4 regions of the Sporosarcina sp. GTC18466 genome follow, and region 3 is predicted to be linked to each of the others. Evidence: riboswitches for the same ligand, from Rfam matches in the RefSeq annotation. Region 3 holds a riboswitch; each other region holds the start of a gene.
What was found. A riboswitch is a leader RNA that binds a small molecule or an ion and turns the genes downstream of it on or off. The one in region 3 is predicted to bind thiamine pyrophosphate.

Region 1: another riboswitch for thiamine pyrophosphate. It lies ahead of thiM (hydroxyethylthiazole kinase); the one in region 3 lies ahead of thiT (energy-coupled thiamine transporter ThiT).
Region 2: another riboswitch for thiamine pyrophosphate. It lies ahead of ACZ5FK_RS06780 (ABC transporter substrate-binding protein); the one in region 3 lies ahead of thiT (energy-coupled thiamine transporter ThiT).
Region 4: another riboswitch for thiamine pyrophosphate. It lies ahead of ACZ5FK_RS06495 (3-oxoacyl-ACP reductase); the one in region 3 lies ahead of thiT (energy-coupled thiamine transporter ThiT).

The regions. Positions count from the first base shown of each region.
Region 1 is NZ_AP044037.1:1,367,181-1,373,015, forward strand. It holds gene ACZ5FK_RS06655 (helix-turn-helix domain-containing protein) at 110-637, shown strand; gene ACZ5FK_RS06660 (hypothetical protein) at 732-1,184, shown strand; TPP riboswitch at 1,392-1,499, shown strand; gene thiM (hydroxyethylthiazole kinase) at 1,600-2,415, shown strand; gene thiD (bifunctional hydroxymethylpyrimidine kinase/phosphomethylpyrimidine kinase) at 2,412-3,254, shown strand; gene thiE (thiamine phosphate synthase) at 3,217-3,900, shown strand; gene thiW (energy coupling factor transporter S component ThiW) at 3,897-4,391, shown strand; gene ACZ5FK_RS06685 (permease) at 4,591-5,670, opposite strand.
Region 2 is NZ_AP044037.1:1,392,195-1,398,029, reverse strand. It holds gene ACZ5FK_RS06790 (TetR/AcrR family transcriptional regulator) at 1-182, opposite strand, end outside; gene ACZ5FK_RS06785 (NAD(P)-dependent malic enzyme) at 382-1,566, shown strand; gene ACZ5FK_RS06780 (ABC transporter substrate-binding protein) at 2,462-3,379, opposite strand; TPP riboswitch at 3,484-3,591, opposite strand; gene ACZ5FK_RS06775 (lactate 2-monooxygenase) at 3,670-4,881, opposite strand; gene ACZ5FK_RS06770 (CitMHS family transporter) at 5,191-5,835, opposite strand, start outside.
Region 3 is NZ_AP044037.1:2,863,019-2,868,853, reverse strand. It holds gene ACZ5FK_RS14190 (M3 family oligoendopeptidase) at 1-259, opposite strand, end outside; gene ACZ5FK_RS14185 (tryptophan-rich sensory protein) at 421-1,137, shown strand; gene thiT (energy-coupled thiamine transporter ThiT) at 1,226-1,783, opposite strand; TPP riboswitch at 1,870-1,971, opposite strand; gene ACZ5FK_RS14175 (magnetosome magnetite crystal formation protein family) at 2,075-2,416, shown strand; gene map (type I methionyl aminopeptidase) at 2,507-3,253, shown strand; gene ACZ5FK_RS14165 (DEAD/DEAH box helicase) at 3,315-4,496, opposite strand; gene ACZ5FK_RS14160 (amidase family protein) at 4,557-5,835, opposite strand, start outside.
Region 4 is NZ_AP044037.1:1,336,349-1,342,183, reverse strand. It holds gene ACZ5FK_RS06525 (ABC transporter ATP-binding protein) at 1-612, shown strand, start outside; gene ACZ5FK_RS06520 (ankyrin repeat domain-containing protein) at 587-1,003, shown strand; gene ACZ5FK_RS06515 (antibiotic biosynthesis monooxygenase) at 1,018-1,365, shown strand; gene rbsK (ribokinase) at 1,543-2,409, shown strand; gene ACZ5FK_RS06505 (nucleoside hydrolase) at 2,430-3,341, shown strand; gene ACZ5FK_RS06500 (VOC family protein) at 3,371-3,796, shown strand; TPP riboswitch at 3,861-3,960, shown strand; gene ACZ5FK_RS06495 (3-oxoacyl-ACP reductase) at 4,079-4,828, shown strand; one part of gene ACZ5FK_RS06490 (IS3 family transposase) at 5,610-5,835, opposite strand, start outside.

The sequences.
Region 1 (5,835 bases), 1.5 Mb from region 3:
CGAAAACGCTTCCAATTGCCGAATTGAAGTAATGCTTCAATTATTGTATAATACTACGGGAGTTCAAAATTTCTGTCAATGGTATTTTTTAAATAAAGGATGATAGTCCATGACCCAGCACCTCGGAAACCGTATTCGGGCAGCGCGGAAAGACCGAAAGAAAACATTGAAGGACATTGCCGATGCGACCGGTTTCTCCATCAGCTTCGTGTCCCAGCTCGAGCGCGGGAAATCCTCCGCTACCCTTGAGTCATTAAAAAAGATTGCCGCCTCGCTCGGCATGAGTCCCGCTCATTTCTTTGAGGAGCCTGAAGGCAGGCCGGATGGTTCTGTGATGGAGGAGCGGATTGCTGAGTACGGCATCCATTACCAGAACCTTGCACCCGGGTTTTCATCCCCCGACTTCATGCCGATGAGGATCACCCTAAAACCCGGCGAACAAGGCGGGCAGCCAATCACCCACCCCGGCCACGAATTCGTCTATGTGCTCGAAGGGATCCTGTCCGTCGAGCTGTCGGGCGTGAGACGCGAGCTGTCAGCCGGTGAATCGCTGTTCTATGATGCTTCGGAATCCCACTACTGGCATAACCCGGGAGACGTGGATGCGTATTTTATCTGTGTCAGTTCGGATACGTAAGGACGTTTGGTTGGCGGGTTGCTCACTTTTATAGGTTGATTGCTTATATTTACAGGCGGTTGCTTACTTGGACCAGCCTGTTGCTTGTTAATCAGTGCGTGTTGCTTACTTCGCAGGAGTGATTGCTTCCTTTTCGACTGCGATTGCTTACTTCTTCAGGCGTGACGTCTTCAGCGGGCGCATTGCTTACTTGGGCGGGGTGTTTGCTTACATTTACGGGCCGGTTTCTTACTTCAGCCGGCCTGTTGCTCATTCTCTGGCGGGTATTGCTCACTTTACAGGATTGGTTGCTTGCTTCAGGGGTGATGTTGCTTACTTCTTCAGGCGTCACAAGTTGAGCAGGCGGATTGCTTGCTTTTATAGGTTTATTGCTTATTTTGGCAGGCCGGTTGCTTACTTGAACCGGCCTGTTGCTCTTTATCTAGCGGATATTGCTCACTTTATGGGACTGATTGCTAACTTTACAGCTGTTATTGCTTACTACTTCCAGCGCGATATTTTGAGCGAGTGTATTGCATACTTTAACTGGCCCATTGCTCCCTTTTAACTGTCCATTGCTTAATTCAGCAGGCTGATTGCTTACTTTATGCCGCCCATTGCTCACTTCACGATGCTGCTTGCTTCCTTTCTACGTTCATTGCTCATATCAGCATGGCTATTGCTCACTTTGTGCCTCGCAGCATGATGCATGGATCCCCCACTAAGTTCCCCTCTCTCCCAATCTATGATATAGTGTTGTTGAAAACTGAAAAGAGTTGACCACTAGGGGTGTCTTTGTGAAAGACTGAGACGTGTATCGATGCGCGGACCCTTTGAACCTGATCTGGATGATACCAGCGGAGGGAAGTGGATTCGCATGTCTACTGATGGTGACTTCTGCTTACATTGCGAGCCGCTTCCTCAACGTTGTCGTTGATGGAGGCGGCTTTTTTGGTTTTTAGAATGAACGGGGAGTGATGTTGATGATCAACCAAACCGAGACAGGATTCACATATCTGGAGGAACTCCGCCTGAAGAATCCGCTCGTCCATTGCATGACGAATATTGTCGTGGCGAATTTCCAGGCGAACGGCTTGCTGGCTGCAGGTGCGTCGCCGATCATGGCGGATGCGCCGGAGGAGGCGGCGGATGTTGCCGCTCTTTCCTCTTGCACTCTGCTGAATATCGGGACGCTGAATGCTGCGAAAATCGATTCCATGCTGCGGGCCGGAAAGAGCGCGAACGCGCACGGCCGCCCTGTCATACTCGACCCGGTCGGCGCGGGGGCGACCGCTTTCCGCAAGGAGATGACGGCCCGCCTGCTCGAAGAAGTCGATATTGCCCTGATCCGCGGCAATGCCGGGGAGATTGCAGCTCTTATTGGAGCTGACTGGTCGGCGAAAGGAGTCGACGCAGGTGCTGGGTCTGGAGATGTCCCGCGCATGGCGAAAGACGCGGCCGCACGCTTTGGGTGCATTGTAGCGGTGACCGGGGAGACGGATTTTGTGACGGATGGGAAAGCGGGAGTTTTCATCCACGGAGGCAGCGAACTGATGACGCGCATCACGGGTTCCGGCTGTCTGCTAAGCGCCCTTTCCGCTGCATTCCTGGCACTTCATCCGGAAAATTCGCTTCACGCAGTTGCTGCGAGTCTCGCCTATTATAAGCGGGCGGGCGAGCGTGCCGCCGCGCAAGGACGCGGGCCGGGCGATCTGCCTGTCCATTTGTTGAATGAATTATATGCTCTCACGGATGATGCAGTTAATTATGGCGAAATACTGAAGGAGGAATTGGCATGACACATGCAGTTGCACTGACCATCGCAGGATCGGACAGCGGCGGAGGGGCCGGCATCCAGGCCGACCTGAAGACGTTCCAGGAACTTGGGGCTTTCGGGACATCCGCGCTCACCGCCATCACGGCCCAGAATACGCTCGGCGTCCACGCGGTGCAGCCCATCAATCCGGGAATTGTCGCCGCCCAGATCGACGCCGTCTTGTCGGATTTCCGCGTTGGCGCAGCGAAAACCGGTATGCTCTTTTCGTCTGACATCATCGAAGCGGTTGCCGGCAGCCTCAGCCGGCACGCAGCCTTCCCGCTCGTCGTCGATCCGGTAATGATCGCGAAAGGCGGCGCTTCCTTGCTTACGGATTCCGCGGCGGAGGCGCTCAAAGAGCATCTGATACCGCGGGCCGCCCTGCTGACGCCGAATGTACCGGAGGCGGAGGCGCTGACGGGGATGGAGATCCGGACATTGCAGGAAATGGAGCGGGCTGCAGAGAAATTGCTCGGGATGGGATGCCGCGCAGTCGTGATGAAAGGCGGGCACCGCAGCGATACGCCTTTTGCTGAGGACCTCGTCGTGACGGGCACCGGCGAGCGATTCCTCATGCGCACGCCGCGGATTGCGACGAAGGATACCCACGGGACAGGCTGCACATTCGCGGCCGCCATCACCGCTGAACTTTCAAAAGGACAGGCGCTTCCGGACGCCATCATCACTGCGAAGAAATTCATCCATGCGGCGATTGAAGACGGGCTAGGGCTTGGGAACGGGCACGGGCCGACAAATCACGCGGCCTACCGCCTGCTCGGGAATGATGCGATGGAAGGAGTGGAACTCATTGAGAGACATTGATCTGTCGGTATATTTCATCATGGGATCGATAAACGCGGAAGAGCCGCTGGCGGTCCTCGAAGCAGCGCTGGAAGGCGGCATCACCTGCTTCCAGCTCCGCGAGAAAGGCAAAGGGGCGCTCACAGGTTCCGAAAAAACCGCTTTTGCGGAAAGCTGTCAGCGGCTATGCCGCGCGTATGGCGTGCCGTTCATCGTGAATGATGATGCGGCGCTTGCCCTGGAGGCCGGGGCGGACGGCGTCCATGTCGGCCAGGATGACGCGATGGCTTCCTCGGTGCGCGAATGGATCGGCCCTGATAAATGGCTGGGCGTTTCCGTCCATTCCGTAGAAGAGGCGTTAGCAGCTAAGGAAGCGGGCGCGGATTATATCGGGATGGGGCCCGTATATCAGACATTCTCGAAGGATGACGCAAAACCGGTTGCCGGGACGGCGCGGATCATAGCGGTCCGCCAGCTGCTGCCCGATTTGCCCATCGTCGGGATCGGCGGCATCACGGCAGATAACGCAGTTCCTGTCATCGCGGCTGGCGCAAGCGGCGTCGCCGTCATCTCCGGCATCGCGGCTAGCCCAGATCCGAAAGGCGCGGCTAGACAGCTGAAAGAGATCGTCATAGGCGCCTCACTCGAGAGGAGCGGAATCCTATGAGCACACGCAAACTTGTGCTCATGACCGTTTTCACCGCCATCGCCGTCGCCGGGTCCGTCTTCGTCTCCTTCCCGGCCGGCATCGCCCGCGCCTACCCGATCCAGCATGCTGTGAATGTCATCGCGGCCGTGCTGCTCGGGCCGGTGCCGGCTGTCATCATCGCCTTCCTGACCGGATTGGTCCGTGTTTTAACAGGAACCGGCTCCCTTCTCGCCTTCCCGGGCGGCATGATTGGCGCCCTTCTCGCCGGGCTTCTCTACCAGAAATCCGGCAGACTCTGGATGGCAGCTGTCGGCGAAGCGATCGGCACCGGCATCATCGCCTCCCTGCTCGCCGTCCCGTACGCCGCCCTTCTGATGGGTACGACGGCCACCGCCTTCTTCTTCATGCCGCCGTTCCTCGTTTCGAGTGTGAGCGGCTCGATCATCGGCGTCGTCGTTGCAGCGAGACTTGTTCGGTTGCCGGCAGCGCAGCGGATTGCCCAGTATTGATTGAAGAAAGACCGGGTTTCTTTAGGGGAATCCGGTTTTTTATTGCACTTCGTTTTGTGGTTGCTGTACGGGTGTATGATTGATTATTTTATCCGCTTGTTGAGTAAGGAAAGTCCGCAGAGCGCTTAGGAATGGTCTGGGTATCTCTCCTGCCGATCATTGAAAAAAGCCGTCCTAGTGTGTTGAGACGGCTTCCTTCTTATAGTATGGCTAACCCGAGCAGTCCCGCGAGTACGCCGGCCGCCACAACAGCGCTACTGACAAAAAGCAGCGCCTTTAGAGGGAATGACTTGCCGACCATGAGCAGGGATGGCAGGCTGACGGCGGGCAGCGTGATGAGAAGCGCTGCTGCCGGACCTCCTCCAAGCCCGAATGCCATCATCGTGCCGATGATCGGGATCTCCGCTGCGGTCGGGATGACGAACAGCATGCCGCCGATCGCGAAGATCAGGATGAGCAGCAACGTGTCTCCGGCAAACCGGTCCATATGCGGGAATAAAATCCCCTGCGCCGCCCCCATAAGCAGGACGGAGAGGACATAGGCAGGCACGATGTAGAGCGTCATCTGCCCCAGGCTTTTCAGCCATCTGGACAGGAACGGCTGTGCCGGCTTATCTTCTTCCGGCAGATCAATGACATCCTGCAAATCTGCCTGCTTCACTTTCGGTGCGAAGCGGTTGGCCCAGTAGCTGACACCGAACGTTATGACGACGCCGAAAACGACGCGCAGCAGTGTGAATTTCCATGATAGAACGAATGTCATGAAGATGAGCGTTGCTGGGTTCAGCAGCGGGTTGCCGAGCCAAAAGGCAAGGGCCGCCCCGACGGATACGTTTTTCTTCCTGAGACCCGCTGCAACCGGTGCTGCGCAGCAAGTGCACATCATGCCGGGAAGCGACGCGAGTCCTGCCGCCGCCGTGCTGCCGAACGACGTCTTGCCGAGCACTTTCATGAGCCAGTTCGTCGGCACCAGCACCTGGATGAGCGAGCCGAGGACGATGCCGAGCACCGCCGCTTTCCAGACGGCTTTGAAATAAGTCAGCGCATAGGTATACGCCTCATGCCAGGAGAAAGACTTGGATTCGTTCGGGTTGCCGAGGATCGAGTCCCCGATCGAGTGCGTCGTGATCGCCGTCATGCTTTTTCCGTAATACGGAAACCACTTTACATACGCGAGGCCGCCGATCGCCACGGCCAGGAAGAGAATGCTATAGAGAATCGTCCGCTTTTTTCTGGACGATTGAGCTAGTAGGGGTTGATTCAAAATTAGGACCTCCATCAATAAAAAAAGAACCGAATTAGTATATCACAATATACTCGGTTCTCCTAGGATAACGGATAAGGAGCGGCGGGTTGGCCGCCGTTTAGAGGGAGCGGATCTCTCGCAAGCTGACCGGTCGGCCGCTTTGGATTCCGTAAGTCTTCCTGCCCGAATCGTTAGAAA
Region 2 (5,835 bases), 1.5 Mb from region 3:
TCGATCATCACTTCGGCGATCGCCGGCATGAGCGACAGTTTGGAAGGGAAGTATAAATAGAAAGTGCCTTGGGCGATGCCGGCGACTTTCACGATATCCGAGATCTTCGTCTTCTCGATTCCCTGGTCCATGAACACCTCTATGGCCGCCCGGACAATGAGATCCTTTTTATTCGGTGGCATTTCATAACCTCCAGAACTGAATGACTGTCATTCATTTTACCATGTGAATTGCGGATAAGCAATGGTGTAGCGGGCAGACTCTTAGGATAGACTGAGGTGTGACGTTGATTATATAGATAATTGTCTTCCTTGAAGTACAAACCGAATAATGTTATGACTAGAATAGCATAAAATACTAGTGTGGAATGGGGAGCTGTATATGGAGAGGAACTATAAGAACTCGCTGGAAATGCATAGATTGAATAAAGGGAAGATGGAAATCGCGTCAAAGGTGCCGTTGGAGAATAAACATGACCTTAGCCTCGCCTATTCTCCAGGTGTTGCGGAGCCATGCGTCGTTATCGCGGAAGACCCTCGCGCGGTGTATGAGTATACCATTAAAGGGAACACGGTCGCTATCGTGACGGATGGGACGGCGGTTCTCGGCCTCGGCTCGATCGGCCCTGAAGCGGCGCTGCCGGTCATGGAAGGGAAGGCGCTTTTATTGAAACGGTTTGCGGGCGTTGACGCGTTCCCGATCTGTCTTGATACGGAAGACGTCGATGAGATTGTAGAAACAGTCAAGCGCATCAGCCCGACGTTCGGCGCCGTCAACCTCGAGGACATTTCCGCCCCGCGCTGTTTTGAAATTGAAGAGCGCTTGAAGAAGGAATGCAAGATCCCCGTGTTTCACGATGACCAGCACGGCACCGCGATTGTGGTCGGGGCGGGCCTCGTCAATGCGCTGAAAGTCGTCGGCAAGCAGGACAAGGACATTTCCATTGTCATCAACGGAGCGGGAGCTGCAGGCATCGCGATCGCGAAACATCTGCGTACTCTCGGTTACCGCAACTTGATCATGTGTGACACGAAAGGAGCCATTTACGAAGGGCGTCCCGTCGGAATGAACCCGGTAAAAACGGAAATCGCGTCGTTCACGAATGCGGAGCGGAAAGAAGGCTCCCTCGAAGACGTACTGGCGGGTGCGGATGTGTTCATCGGCGTCTCCGTCGCGAACTTGCTGACAGAAGAGATGATCAAAAGCATGAATGCCGATCCGATCGTGTTTGGCCTCGCCAATCCGGATCCGGAAATCACATTCGATGACGCGAAGCGATTCGGCGTCAAAGTGATCGCGACCGGCCGTTCCGATTACCCGAACCAGATCAACAACGTCCTCGCGTTCCCAGGCATTTTCCGCGGCACGCTCGATGTCCGCGCAACGGATATTAATGAAGAGATGAAGAAAGCGGCGACCCACGCAATCGCCACGCTGCTCACGGATGACGAAATCCACGCCGACTACATCATCCCCGACCCATTCGATCCGCGCGTCGTCGAAGCGGTCACGGAAGCGGTCAAAGAGGCAGCCGTGCGCAGCGGGGTTGCCACGCTGGAGAACTAATAGGAAAAACGTTGCCAGATGGTCTGGCAACGTTTTTTTTTGGCAGACAGGAGATTCTACAGGTGGCGAGGGCAAGTAAGCAATGACTTGTCCATTTGAAGCAATCCAGCTTGAAAAGCGAGCAATCCACCGTCCGAAAGAAGCAACTAGCACTGCCAAGTAAGCAACGGGATGCCAATAGTAAGCAACCCTCGCGCCAAACGAAGCAATCGGCCCGCGCCGAGCCACGCGGCTTGCCAAATCAGCAATAGGTTGTCCGATCGAAGCAATCCAGCTTGGAAAGCGAGCAATCCACCGCCCGAAAGAAGCAACAAGCGCTGCCAAGTAAGCAACAGGACGCTAAAAGTAAGCAACCCCCGCGCCAAACGAAGCAATCGGCCCGCCCGAGCCACGCGGCTTGCCAAGTAAGCAATGGGTTGTCCGTTGTAATCAATCCAGCTTGAAAAGCGAGCAATCCACCGCCCGAAAGAAGCAACTAGCACAGCCAAGTAAGCAACAGGACGCTAAAAGTAAGCAACCCCCGCGCCAAACGAAGCAATCGGCTCTCGCTGAGCCACGCGGCTAGTCAAGTAAGCAATGACTTGTCCGATCGAAGCAATCCAGCTTGAAAAGCGAGCAATCCTCCGCGCGAAAGAAGCAACTAGCACTACAAAGTAAGCAACACGTCGCCAAAAGTAAGCAACCCGCACGCCAAACGAAGCAATCGGCCCGCGCCGAACCAAGTGGCTTGCCAAGTAAGCAATGGGAGGTCCATTGGAAGCAATCCAGCTTGAAAAGCGAGCAATCCACCGCCTGAAAGAAGCAACAAGCACTACAAAGTAAGCAACAGGACGCTAAAAGTAAGCAACCCTCACGCCAAACGAAGCAATCCCCCGCACGCCAAGCATTCCTTTCCTTACTTCACAACCGCCCGTTTCCCAAGCAAGCTAAGCTCGTTCGTCCAGTATTCCTCCGGGTGCACGGTATGTTGGATTTTACCTGCAGCCCGCAGCCAGTCCTGCAGCTCGCTGTAGTAGTCGGCAGACATTGAAAAGTCGAACGTGAAACAAGGGAGCGTCGCATCCATCGTCTTGACGGCAAGCGCATCATCGCCTGCCTGAATGTACTCCAGATAGATCGCCTTGGCTTCCTCTTGATTCGTAAAAATGAAATCAATCGCTTTCCGGAAGACGCGGACAAATTTATGGAGGCTCTCCTCGCGCTCCCTCAGCACCTTCGAATTAGTGATCAAGATCAGCTGGCAGAAATCAGGGATGCCCCAGTCCTTCAGCGCAAAGAAATCGACATCGAGCCCTCTATGCCGTGCTTCTGTCACTTCAAAATTGTTGAAGATCAGCGTCGCGGCATCCGCTTTGCCGCTCTCCAGCGCATCCGTATGATAGAAACCGTTATTGACCGGAATGAAATCATCATAGCTGCACGCGGCGCCGTCATGCTCTGCCATCGTCCGGACAATCGCGAGCCCGCCGAGCCCCGGCGCACCCGGATATTGGATGCGCTTGCCGATCAGATCACGCGGCCGCTCGATCCCTTTCCCTTTTTCGAACATCACACCGCCGTTCGTATGCAAAAAGCGCGCGAACCCGACGACATCCTCGCCCGCCGCCCGGTCCTCGACCAAGTGAAGAGGCTCCGTGATCGCGATATCCATCTTGCCCGCTTTGATTTCATCAATGGCATCAAAATGCTCCTCCGGCTCGACCATTTCAATCTCCAGCTGCTCGTCCGCGAACCAGCCTTTCTTCATTCCGATAATGAGCGGCATATGATCCGGATTCAAGAACCATTCCAGCCCGATTGTAATTTTCTCCATGTGTTTCGTCCCCCTTTAGGTGATCAATTCATTCAATGAATACAGATACAAAAAAACGGATTCCGCCCGGAAAGGGGGAATCCGCCTACTACACCAATATTGTGTGATATGCATGCCCGCTTTCCTACGCTGGTATGAGCCAGATCAGGTTCAAAGGGTCAAAGGCACCGGCCTTCTCTCAGCTTCCTCACGAAGCACCCCTAGCAGTCTCGTATTCATTTGGCTTCATCATAGCATAGGCACAGGGGGAGGGGAAGGGAAACACGAGGTTCGCCTCCTTCAGCACCATCTTACCTAAACGCCCTCTCGATCACATCTGCGTGAAGCCCGCTCACGGAGGCTTGTCCGGCAAGTCCCATCGTCAGATCAAAATCCGCCAGCATGTTCTGCAGCACTTCCTTCACGCCTTCTTGTCCGGCAACGGCAAGTCCATACATCGCAGGCCGGCCGATCAGCACGGCAGATGCTCCAAGCGCGAGCGCCTTCAAAATATCCGCTCCTCTCCGGATGCCGCTATCCATCAAGACGGGCACTTTCCCGTCCACGGCTTCGCAAACTGCCGGCAATGCATCCAGAGCACCGACAGCTCCGTCCACTTGCCGCCCGCCGTGATTCGAGACGATGATGCCGTCGACGCCTTTTTGCAAAGCTAGCTTCGCGTCTTCAGGGTGAAGGATCCCTTTTAAGATGATCGGCAGCGTTGTATGCTCTTTCAGGAAATCAATATCCTCCCATGTGAGCCCCGTATTGCCGAAGATGGTAGTCCAGTGCATGATGGCAGCCGTCGGATCTTCTTCAGGCGGCGCAGAAAGCTTTGAACGGAACGCCGGGTCGGTGAAATAGTTGCCGACGCCTTCTCCGATTAAAAATGGCAAATACGCATTGCGCAAGTCATGCTCCCGCCACGCCATCATCGCTGTATCAAGGGTCACAACAATCGCCGAATATCCGGCGTTTTCCGCGCGCTCCAAGAAGCTGGCAGTAACCTCCTTGTCGCGACCCCAATAGAGCTGGAACCAGCGAGGCGCGTCCCCGACGGCTTCAGCGATTTTTTCCATTGGGACAGTGGAGGCAGAACTCGCGATGAACGGAATGCCAAGTTCCGCGGAAGCCTTTGCAGAAGCCACTTCACCGTGCTCATGGATGATGGACTGGACACCGACCGGAGCGAGCAGGACGGGGAACGGATAGGTCTTGCCGAACAGGTCGACCGATAGATCACGCGTATCCACATTCCGCAGCATGCGGGGCACGATATTCCATCTATCAAAGGCCTCGCGGTTATTCTTCTCCGTCTGTCCGCTGCCTGCAGAACCGGCAATATAATAGTACGGACCGTCTTTCAGCTTCTCGCGGGCCTTTTCCTCCCATGCCTCCACCTGTACAGGCAGCCGGTCCGGACCGGGCTGGATCATGTTCATATAGATCTGGTACTGCACACTATTTCCGATGTTTTGCAAGATATGATTCTCTCCCTTCATCAATTGTTTAAATTGTATCATATTTTCAGAACTTCGTAGAGAGGGGAGGGTACAGAGGGCTGGCGGCCACTGCTGAATAGTAAGCAACAACCTCCTTTCCTGCTGACGCAATCAATCTAAACCTTTGTAAGCAATCAACAGGCAAAACGAAGCAACTTGCTCTTTATTACAAGCAATTAACGCCAACAAGAAGCAATCCTTATCGCAAAATAAGCAATCACTCCTTCGAACGAAGCAACCTTGCCCCAAAAGGAAGCAATCGTTCCTCCCGGCTAGACAAAAAAGAAAGACGCCGACTCGAAGCCGCACGCCTTTCATTCATGTATTCAATCAAATCACAATGACACCTAGCAAAACAGAAACAATCAGCAACACAATGCTCAGCCCCCACATCATCATGAAGGAATAGCGGATATGCTTGCCCATCTCGAGTCCTGCGAGTCCGAGCGCGAGCCAGAGGGCAGGCGACAGCGGGCTGACGAAGGTGCCGATGATGTTGCCGACGATCATGGCGTATGCCGTGGACAGCGACGGGATGCCGAACGAGCTTGCGACTTGTTCAACGATCGGCAGCAATGCAAAGTAATAGGCATCTGTGCTGAGCAGCAAGTCGAACGGCAAGCCGAGCGCCCCGATGATGAGGTGCAAGTACGGACCGACGAAAGCCGGCAGGACGGAGACGAGGTCTGTCGCGATGGACGTCAGCATGTTCGTCCCGTTCAGGATGCCGAGGAAGGAGCCTGCGGCAAGGATGATGGAAGCCATCAAAATTCCGCCTGGCGCGTGCGCTTTGATGCGCGCCATCTGGTCGTCGACTTTCGGGAAGTTCAGCGGCAATGCGATACTGACGCCGATCATGAAGGCGAAGCCGGCCGGGATGATGCCCCAGACAAGGACGCCGATGACCGCGATGGCGAGCAGCGCGTTGATCCAGATCAGGTTCGGACGGGCGAGGCTGACTTCCGCAGCGGCCGC
Region 3 (5,835 bases):
TGTCAGCCGCAAGGTAGCATCCGATGACTGCGCCAGCCTGGCGAAGGTGGACCGCTGTTTCTTTCATCGTTTCCAGAAGGTCCACAACCCGTCCAGCATCATCGCGGGATGCGGGTACACTGAATTCCTTCACTTTATTTTCGAATGCCTTAATTTTATCCGATGCTTCGTCCAAATGCGAGCGGAGCTCCTCAGATTCGCTGCCCCCTTTGAAAAACACATCCAAATCCCATACTTGTGAGTACGCTAATTTTGTCATGCCGATTCCCCCGATTCATTTTTAAGATTCTAAAAAAACCTGCCATTTCATTATACCACGACTATTCGGGAATCGAAATAAATGAATTGTAATTGATTCTTCATACTTTCCTGCGCATCTTAGCCCTTTCCTATGTATACTTGTATATAGGAGGATTTGGAATGTCTAAATTACTGCTTATGACTTTTACATTGGTCGCTGCCATCGCCTGTAATTTGGCAGTCACCATGTTTTCAATGAATGGCACTACTACGAATGAAATTACCGGCCGTCTTCCGGTGCTCTTCAATCCGGCCCATTATGTCTTTCTCATATGGGTGGCCATATATGGATCGCTTTTTTATTGGATCAGCAAGAGCCGATCTGATCAGACGCAGCTCATGCCTCGGCGGGTTGTGCTGTTTCTCATGGCATGCGGGCTGCAAATTGCCTGGATGCTGCTTTGGCAATTCGAGCAATTCAACTGGTCGCTCGCAGTCAAAGCTGCCTTGCTGCTGACCTTGACTATTTTTTATTTCACTTACCCTTCCCGGGAGAATAAACTTGCGAAACGGGCGCCTATCTCTTTGTTCTTCGCATGGACCTCCGTCACCTTCATCTCCAATCTGGTATATGTTCTGATGTTGCATGATTGGTCGGGATGGGGGCTCAGCGATCCGCTGTGGACGGTCATATATATGACGATCGGTGCGGCTGTAGCTCTACATTTTATGTATCACCACGGAGATTATGTATTTATCCTTGTGTATATCTGGACCTTCCTGGGCATAGCTGTTAAAAACGGCACGGATGAGTTATTCGTATCGTCCGCCGCTATTTTCCTGCTTGTCGTTCTTGCGGCAAGCTTCCTGTTTCTGCGGGACCCAAAACGGGAATAGCTTGAATACCTTCATACATGGTTCTCCACTATCCGGAGGGAGGACGAAGAAATGCCGCCTCTCCATAGACTGGAGGGCGGCTTTCATGTTATGCATGTTTTAGCAAACGCTGTGAAGAAGCAAACAGCGGAACGGCAATTACTGAACATAGGATAATGGACGGAATCATGAAGGAACCGTTATAGATCAATGAGTAAAGCCATGCAGGCTGATCACCTGCGTATTGTGCGTAAAATACGATTCCAGCGATGTAGTGGCAAAGGTAGCGAAGAAGCCCGCCGATCACTGTTCCTGCAATGACAGCTGCAGCCATTCCGCCTTTATTGCCGGTTGCCATGGCTTTCCGGTACCAGCCGAGCGTCACTGCTGCAAGGCCGACGACCGTATATGATCCGAAGTAGTCGAGGAACCCCTGGACAGGATGTATGAGAGTGCCGCCGATTACAGCCTGCAGAGTACCTGTCAGCAATCCTGTCAGCATGCCTCCGGCGAGTCCCCAGCGGAATGCCATGACGATGACCGGCAGCATGGACAAGGTGATCGACCCTCCCTGCGGCATTTTAAACAGCGTAATCTGATCGAGCACGAAAGACAATGCTCCCAAAATAGCAACTTCCAACAACATTTGAAGACGTTTACGATCCATTTTTTCTCCTCCTTTGATTTTGGAGGGATACGGTAAACGGACAAAAAAAGACGCCCCGGATAGAACCGGGACATCTCGTTATGTATGCCTGTTTCCATCCACATCCCTACGCAAGTGCGAACTTACAGGTTCTAAGGGTCAGGACATGCGTCCAATCTCAGCCAGAAACGGCCCCCCTTGTGGTCTTGTAATTCAATTGTCGCCTTCATTGTATATGATGGGACAATTGGAAACAAGATGAGCAGAAGAAATACTTCTACTCGGAATCTTTCGCAAAAGGAGGTTTTCCTATTGGCCAACAATAAAATACTATCCGCATTGTGTTATTTCAGCATATTCTTTTCACCGCTGCTATTGCCGGTTGTCGTTTATTTCGCTTCCAATGACCATGAAGTGAAGATGAACGCAAAACGATCGCTCTTTTCACATCTCATACCGGTCGTTGTCCTGATTGCGGGTTTCATCATCTTTTCATTCTCCCTTGTGTCATTCGAACAGCGTCTTAACACGATCGTGACTGGACGTTTCGATTTTTGGGGATTGGCCCCTTTCCTGTTTCTTCTCATATACGGCGCATTGACGCTAGTTGTAATTGTATGGAACATCTACCAGGGCGTGAAAGTGATGAAGTGAACCAAGCGGATGCATCATCCATTTCTACATCCGCTGCGTATGATATAGTTATGGATGGTAAAGCAATGCGAGCAGAAAGGACTTGTAAAGATGATAGTCAAAACAACTGAAGAAATCGAAGCGTTACAGAAGATAGGCCGGATCGTCGCAGAGATTCGCGAAGCGATGAAAGAGGCCACGGTCCCTGGCATTACGACAAAAGAATTGGATGAAATCGGCGGCCGGCTGTTCTCCGAAAAAGGAGCGGTCTCAGCACCGATCGATCAATATGATTTTCCAGGCTACACATGCATCAGTGTCAACCATGAAGTGGCCCACGGCATTCCGGGTTCCAAAGTGATCCAGGAAGGCGATCTTGTGAATATTGACGTCTCGGGATCATTCGGCGGTTATTTCGCCGATACGGGCATCTCATTCGTCGTAGGTGCTTCTGATGAGCGGAAACAGAAACTTTGTGACGTTGCGAAAAGCGCTTTCGACCGGGCAATGACGAAAGTGAAACCCGGCTCACGGCTGAATCAGATCGGAAAAGCGGTGGAACGTGAAGCACGCGACAATGGGCTAACGGTCATCAAGAACTTGACCGGCCACGGTATTGGCACATCTCTCCACGAAGAGCCGCAGCATATCCTGAACTATTATGATGCATGGGATAAGACTTTGATGACTGAAGGCATGGTGCTGGCGGTCGAGCCGTTCATCTCCGAAAAGGCTGAGCATATTATTGAGCTCAGTGACGGCTGGACGTTCGCGACGCCTGATAAATCCTTAGTTGCACAAATCGAGCATACGATTATCGTCATGAAAGACGGGCCGATGATCTTGACTGAACTATAATGCCAAAAGAGACCTGGATCGCATTGATAGCGTTCCAGGTCTCTTTATATGCCCAGCCGCGTTATTTCTTGCGCGGCTGTTTCTTCTTTTTAGAAGGCGATTTTTTCACGGCAGTCTCCGTTTTCGTCTTCGCATTCCCTTCCATCAGCTTGCCATGGTACCAGATTTTCTGCACAGGTTTGAATTGCTTCGTCAGCTTCCGGTAATCCTTCTCCTCCGGGTATGAAAGAAGGGTCAATACTTCCCCGTCTCGCCCTGCACGTCCTGTCCTGCCCGAACGATGGATGTATTGCTCGATCGTATGCGGGACATCCACGTGGATCACATGCGTCAGTCCGTCAATGTCCAATCCTCTGGCCGCAAGATCCGTAGCAATCAAGATGTTGATATCGCCTTTACGGAACCGCTCCAATGTCTCCTGCCGTTCAAACTTCCTCATATCCGAGTACAAGACAGCGATCGGCGCATCGTTGTGATTCAATTTGATCTCCTTCATGCGGATCTGATCGACATTGTTCATGAACGCAAGCGCGTGGATGCCTTCCATATGGGAGAGCCCCCGCAGCAAATCCGTCTTATCCCGGGCGTCCGTCTTGATGAATGAATGCTCGATGGATGCGGTTATAGGCATCTCATCCAGGGAAACCCGGAATCGAGCAGGGTCGTTCATCAGATTTTTTGCGACAAGTTCAATTTCGTCTGTGATGGTCGCTGAGACTACCGCAACTTGCCGGTCCGGACTGGCGCCCTCAATCAAATTCTTTACGAGGACCCGGTAATCCCTTGACAGCAATTGGTCGCCCTCATCAAGGACAATTGTTTCGATGTCGGCCATTTTAAGCCGTTTCGCCTTCACCAGTTCGACAATCCGGCCCGGTGTCCCGACTACAATGGTCGGTTTCTTCTTCAGCTTTTCAATCTGCCTTTGCATGTTGGCACCGCCGATCAGCTGCGTCACCGTAATATCCGTTTCAGCTGTCCAGTCACGGATAACGTTGACGATCTGCATGGCGAGTTCCTGGGAAGGTGCCATGATGAGCGCTTGGGTCCGCTGCTTGGAACCGTCGACCTTTTGAAGGATCGGCAGTACATAAGCAAGCGTCTTGCCGGTCCCTGTCGGCGATTCCGCCACAATATCCTTTCCGGCAATCATTTCGGGTATCATCTGCTCCTGGATCGGAGTCGGCTCCGCAAAGTTCCATTTCTTCTTAATCCTATTGTCCATCGTATCCAAAAAGGACATGTCCATCCCCGCTTTCAAACGTTTCCTATACGTTAATAATGGACTTTATGGCCGTTCTTTTCAACTACTTTCGAACAGGGCTCGGGGCTTCCTCCGTCCTTTCACCTTCTGCTCATACGCAAAGGCGTAGCCAATCAGCTCGAATTCCGTGCACGCCTGGCCGCAGAACGTGATGTTGAACGGTTCCCCTTTATCCGAAAACGCAGAAGGGACGGTGACTGCCGGGTATCCCGCCGCAGCGCTGAAGCTGCAGCCATGATCTTGCGGGAAGACCAGGACATCGACACCATTTTTGCCGAACGCTTTCCCGAGCGCTTCCTCTTCCGCGAGATGCCTATTACGCAGCAGAGCCTCCAAATAGACTGGTTCTGTAAGAGTCCCGCTTGTCCGGGCCACTTTTTCCAATGTCACCTGGCCATATTCAAGTGTCTCCTCGGGATGTTTTTTATTGAATTCGATAATATCGTGGATGGTGCGAATCGGATTTGTACTCGCCGTATGCCCCAAATATTCATGGAGGGCCGCTTTGAATTCATAAAGAAGAACCTCGTAGCCAAGATCATCCTCCATCGTACCGAGTTCGATATTGTCGTGGATGATCGCGCCAGCCTGCTCGAGGCTTCGCAAGGCTTCATCAAAAAGCTTTCTGCGTTCTGTCGAGATTTCTCGTTCGAATATCTTTCGAGGCACTCCGATATGCACGCCTTCCAGCGCATCCGCTTGTAACGCCTCCTGCCAGTCGACGTGTTCAAACCGCTTCGCAAGAACAGTTGCCGGATCCGCCTTATCCTGGCCAACCAGCACACTGAAGACGAGCGCCGCATCTTCGACGGTCCTCGCGATAGGGCCTGGGGTATCTTGTGTAAAAGAAAGCGGGATGATCCCGGATCGGCTGATCGCTCCCACGGTCGGCTTGATGCCGACTAGCGAGTTCTGGGCCGCAGGATTGATGATCGATCCGGTCGTCTCCGTACCGATGGAGGCGGCAGCCAGATTCGAAGCCACGCCGGCAGCAGACCCGGAGCTCGAGCCCCCTACGTCAAAGGGGCCATACGGATTCTTCACTTGACCGCCCCGCGAACTCCAGCCGTTCGTCATGCGGTCCGACATGAAATTCGCCCATTCCGTCATATTTGTCTTGCCGAGAATGACCGCCCCAGCCTCACGGAGCTTCCTGACCAGAAAAGCGTCATCCTCCGCGTAGAAATGCTGCATCGCGAGCGAACCGCAGCTCGTATGCATTCCGTCAGCTGTATCCATATTATCCTTCAGCAATATCGGAATGCCATGCAGCCAGGAGCGCACTGTGCCGTACGCCTGCCTTTCCTCATCCAGACCT
Region 4 (5,835 bases), 1.5 Mb from region 3:
AAGGAAGTGGCGCAGACGCTTGCGATGCTGCCGCAAATGCAGGACCACCAAATCGATCTGACCGTCGGCGAACTCGTCGAATTCGGCCGGCACCCGCACCGCAAGGCGTACGGCAAACCGAGTGGGGAGGACCGGGAGATGATCGAATGGGCGCTCGGCGTGACCAAGCTCACGTCCTACCGCAACCGGATGATCCATACACTGTCGGGCGGCGAGCGGCAACGGGCCTGGATCGCTATGGCGATCGCCCAGCAACCGAAGATCCTGCTGCTCGACGAACCGACGACCTACCTCGACATCTCGCATCAGCTGGAGGTCATGGAGCTGGTGAAATCGCTCAATGAAACCGCAGGAATGACGGTCGTCATGGTGCTTCACGACATCAACCAGGCAGCGCGCTACAGCGACCGGCTCATCGTCCTCAAGGAAGGGGAGATCCGGTTCGACGGCATCCCGCAGTGCGTGTTCTGTAAGGACATGTTCCGGTCGATCTTTGAGATTGATGCGGATATTTTCATGAAAGACGGGCAGTACTTTTTCACTCCAAATAAATTACGGAAGGATGATTGCTGTGAGGCAGGAAGGCATGAAGAAAGAACAATTGGACAGTGAGCTGGTGCGCGCATTCGTCATAGCGGCACATGGGAATTTTGAAGAAGTGAAGGCGTTGCTGAACAGGGAACCGGATCTCGTCAACGCGGTGATGAACTGGGGCGGGGACGACTGGGAAAGCGGGCTTGGCGCGGCTGCTCATACTGGGAACCGTGATATTGCAGAGTATTTGATTGCACATGGAGCTTGGATCGACATTTTCGCTGCCGCTATGCTCGGCGAACTGGAAATCGTCAAAAGCATCATCTACAGTTACCCGGAGATGGTTCATGCGAAGGGAGCGCACGGCATTCCGCTCATCCGCCATGCAGAACGCGGGGGCGAGCAGGCGCAGCCGGTGCTTGATTTCTTGAAGAATATGAGTGAAAGTCTGCAGATGCAGGCATTATAAAGGAGGAAATGAACATGCAAATGATGACAGCTGTGAACACGATCCAGATCGAGAAAGGGAAGGGCGACGAGGTGGCAAGCCGCTTTGCTGTCGCAAAATCGGTCCATACATTTGAAGGGTTCATCCGCATGGAAGTCTGGATGAAGGAAAATTCTCCGGATTATGATGAACTCAAAGTGTGCACGACCTGGGAGGACCGCAGTTTCTTCGACAACTGGCTGAAGAGCCGTGAATCGGAGAAAGCGCACGGCGGTGAGCGCGCGAAGAAGCCGGAAGGGAAAGGCCCGATCCTCGGAAGTGAATTGACGACGTTCACCGTGAAAGTCCAGCATCTTCCTGCAGAGAAAATAGTGCAACAATAAGGTGGACAGCCGGTATCCCGCGGGAGCCGGTTTTTTTAATTGGACTGCAAAAATGCATCCGGGCCACAAACACAGTATACTGATGGGTAACCATTCCGCCCCCGTGGGTGAAACGTGGATGAAGGAGCTGAGAGCGATTTGGCTGCATGCAAAGTAACAGTGATCGGCAGCATCAACATGGATTTAGTGACGAGTACGAGCCGGATCCCGCAAGTGGGGGAAACCGTGACGGGTGATTCGTTTCTTACGATACCTGGCGGGAAAGGCGCGAATCAGGCTGTTGCCGCGGCACGGCTTGGTGCAGCTGTCACGATGATCGGTGCTGTGGGGGATGACCCTTTTGGAAAAACGTTAGTGGAGCACTTGAAGGCGCAGGGGATTAACACGGATTTGATCATGGAAGTCCGGGGGTGCTCGACCGGAATCGCTTCGATTACGTTATCCGACAGGGATAATAGCATCATCGTCGTACCTGGCGCGAATAGCTATGTCACTCCGGAGATGGTCGAACAACATGAAGAGGCGATCAGGAATAGTGATATTCTTTTGCTGCAGCTGGAAATTCCGCTTGCGAGTGTGATCAAGGCCGTGGAACTTGCACATAAACATCGCGTCCCTGCCATCTTGAATCCTGCGCCGATTCAAGAGCTTCCCATGGAGCTGCTGGAGATGGTCGATTATGTAACGCCGAACGAGCATGAGCAAACTCTTCTATTCGCGGCAATAGACGGACCCGGAGGGCAACTTGAAAAGATAAAAGAAAAGTGCATTGTCACGAAAGGGTCCAAAGGGGTTATGCTGTACAAAGATGGCGACTCTGTAACGATACCCGCTGCCAAAGTCGAAGTCGTCGACACTACAGGAGCGGGGGATACGTTCAATGGTGCATTGGCCTATGCGTTATGCGAGGGCTTTGCAATGGAGGAAGCCTGCCAATTTGCAAATGTGGCCGCAGCCATTTCTGTTACGAAGCTCGGAGCGCAGACAGGCATGCCGACGAAAAGAGAAGTGGAAGATTTCTTGAAGGCCTATCCATTACTTTGATTTGAAACGGAGGAATTAAGATGAAACCAGTCATACTAGACGTTGACACCGGAATTGATGATGCGATGGCGATCGCGTATGCCATGCATTCCCCGGAGCTCGATGTAATCGGGCTGACGACATGCTTCGGGAATAACTCGGTTGAAAATACGACACGCAATACACTAGCGGTCCTGGAAAAGATAGGGAAGACGGCGCCTGTGTATAGGGGTGCTGCAAAGCCGCTCAAACGCGATATAGGGAATTTCCCCCTGCATGTTCACGGAGAAGATGGGCTCGGGAATAGCTTTGTTCCACTTCCTGCAGCAAAAGCGGAGCAAGAACACGCGGTGGATTTCATCATCCGCCAAGTGAAAGAGCGTCCGCATGAAATCACGATGATCCCTGTCGGCCCGCTTACGAATCTTGCGCAAGCCATCCAAAAGGATCCTGCCATCGTCCCACTTTTCAAAGAGATCATCCTGATGGGCGGTGCCGTTTTCGTCCCTGGAAATGTCACGCCGTTCAGTGAAGCGAATATACATACGGATCCGGAAGCGGCTGAGCTTGTCTTTTCCTCCGGGCTGCCAGTCACTGTAGTTGGCCTGGATGTAACGATGAAGACCCTTTTACCAGAAGAGGCCTTAGAGAGCTGGCGTGCTAAAGGAACTGACGAAGCCCGGTTTTTTGCGGACATGACGCGTTTCTATATGGCAGCCTATGAGACATTCGAACCGGGCATCGGAGGGTGCGCCTTGCATGATCCGTTAGCTGTGGGCGTTGCAATCAATCCGGATTTTGTCCAAACGGAAGAGTGGAATGTAACGGTTGTCCTGGAAGGGGAAGAGACAGGGAAAACGGTACCGTCATCTAGCGGCAATCCAAAAGTCCAAGTGTGCACCGAGGTCAAGGCGGAGCAATTTCTTCACCACTTCCTGGAGCGGGTTTTATAGACGGGTCGGAAATCCAGGGAGGAATGTGAATGAAACATGTATACGATCATACGGGAATTGCTGTCAGAAGCATTGAGGACGCCCTTCCTTTTTATCTGAATGTCCTGAACGGATCGCTGGAGGACCGGTACACAAGCACAGCGCCGGGCGTGGAAGTGCATGTGGCGGTCGTGAGGACGGAAGAGCAGCTGATCGAACTGCTGGAACCGACGAATAAGAACTCTCCGATCGCCCGTTTCATCAGGCAGCGGGGAAAAGGGGTCCACCACATTGCGTACCGAGTCGATGACCTCGATCAAGCGATTGCAGACGCCAGAAGTAACGGAGTGCGTTTCCTGGAAGATACATTGCGGACCAATGCGAGGGGCAGAAGACTGATTTATATCAATCCGATTTCCACGGATGGCACGTTAGTGGAGCTTTGCAGTTATCCAGAGGCTGGCGGGGTTGATTGAAAGGAAAGGAACCATGACCTTGACTTACCATCCAGGAAACTATACGATGGGGCTATAACTGAATGATATGCACTAGGGGTGTTATGTAACTGAGACGAGTTTGACTCGAACCCTTTGAACCTGAACTAGTTCATACTAGCGTAGGAAAGTGTAAACTCGATACATATAATGTGGGCGCGTATGCCTTGTTTTTGATATGTACATAATGACTTTACGCAACTTTCCTACGGGAAGGCTGCGTATTTTTTTGTTTGATCAACTAAAGAAGTGGGAGTGTTCAAGATGAGCAGAACAGTAGTAGTGACAGGCGGGAGCAGAGGACTCGGCGCAACAATCGTGCAGACATTGGTGGAGCAAGGATTTCAAGTGGTCATCAATTATAACAAGAGCCGGGAGGCGGCAGAGCAGCTTGCAGCTGAAGCGGACGGGAAGGCGATTGCCATCCAGGCAGACGTGACGAACCGGGAAGAAGTGGACCGGATGATGACAGAGGCGGCGGACCATTTCGGCGGCATAGACGTCGTCGTCAACAATGCCCTCGTAGACTTTAAATTCGATCCGACAAAACAGAAAGCCTTCAAGGATCTGTCGTGGGACGATTATCAGAAACAGCTGGATGGCACGTTGAAAGCGGCATTCAATATCTCGCAAAGTGTAATTCCGCAATTCATGGAACGAAAGAGCGGCGGTATTATCAGCATTGGCACCAACCTGTTCCAAAACCCGGTCGTGCCGTATCACGAATACACGACTGCGAAAGCAGGGTTGATCGGCTTTACGCGTAATCTTGCGGCAGAACTCGGCCAATACGGCATCCGAGCGAACGTCGTATCGGGCGGTCTATTGAAAACGACGGATGCCAGCAGCGTGACAACGCCGGAAGTGTTCGACTTGATTGCACAATCCACTCCGCTGAAGAAGGTGACGACGCCTCAAGATGTCGCAAGCACGGTCGTTTTCCTTTGCTCAGAGCAGGCAGACGGCATTACGGGTCAGAACATCACCGTGGATGGCGGCCTGACCATGAATTGACCGCGTAATTTCAGGCGGACAGAGGTCTTCCTCCAAGTCTTGTATCACTATCAGCATGGCTACTTTACTTAGCAGTATAAACAGCAGTTAAAACGCACAGTGTTGTCTGTGCGTTTTTACTTGCTATGTACTATTCAACAATCGCGCCAGATGGTTGAAGTATCCACTTTTTAAGATCCTTTGCTTTCTTTCGGCTTTTTAACACTGAAATATGCTCCTAAAATTAAACCTAACGCTGACAATCCATAAATAACAGATGTAATGTCAGTATGAATATTTAAACTGGATGTAACCACAGCCAGTACGAGAGAAATCAAAATCAATAAATACTTCATTTTACCCATCCCTTTCTCAATAAAATTTACTGTTTATATACTTCCACAGGAGTGCGGTATACCAAATAAATCGAGATAAGTGTACTCGAAATCCCCATCTACTAGCCGGTGGGGATTTTTGCGCTTACCAAAGATGTACACTCCCTACTCCAGAATGGCGCCTTATTATGGAACAAGGGGCAAATAGCCTGTGTATTACAGTTCTTTATTTTTATCTATTGCACTTTTAGTCTTGAGTTGGATCTATGTCAATATCCTGGACACAAAAATGTTAAGTCGTTGTCAGAAACGGCATCCATTCATGGATGGTCCTGTATCCAGCGAAACCAGTCAAGTGAAAGCCCGCACTTGACAGCTTTCGCTGGATACAGGAAGTACAGTCCATGGATGTCGTTCCTGAAAAATGTGTAGGTAGGTTGAATCGAAGTCCTAATGACATCTAACGATCAAGCAGCTACCTGTCTGCACTGATCCTCGAGTTGCTGCGGCGTCAAGTAATCAATTGCCCCATGGATTCGTTTCCGGTTATACCAGGATTCAATGTACTGGAAGAGGGCAATTCGTGCTGCTTCAAAATCTAGATAAGTGGTTTGATAGATTTCTTCCTTCTTTAATGTGGCATGAAAAGACTCGATGCAGGCGTTGTCATACGGACAGCCTTTTCGACTGAAA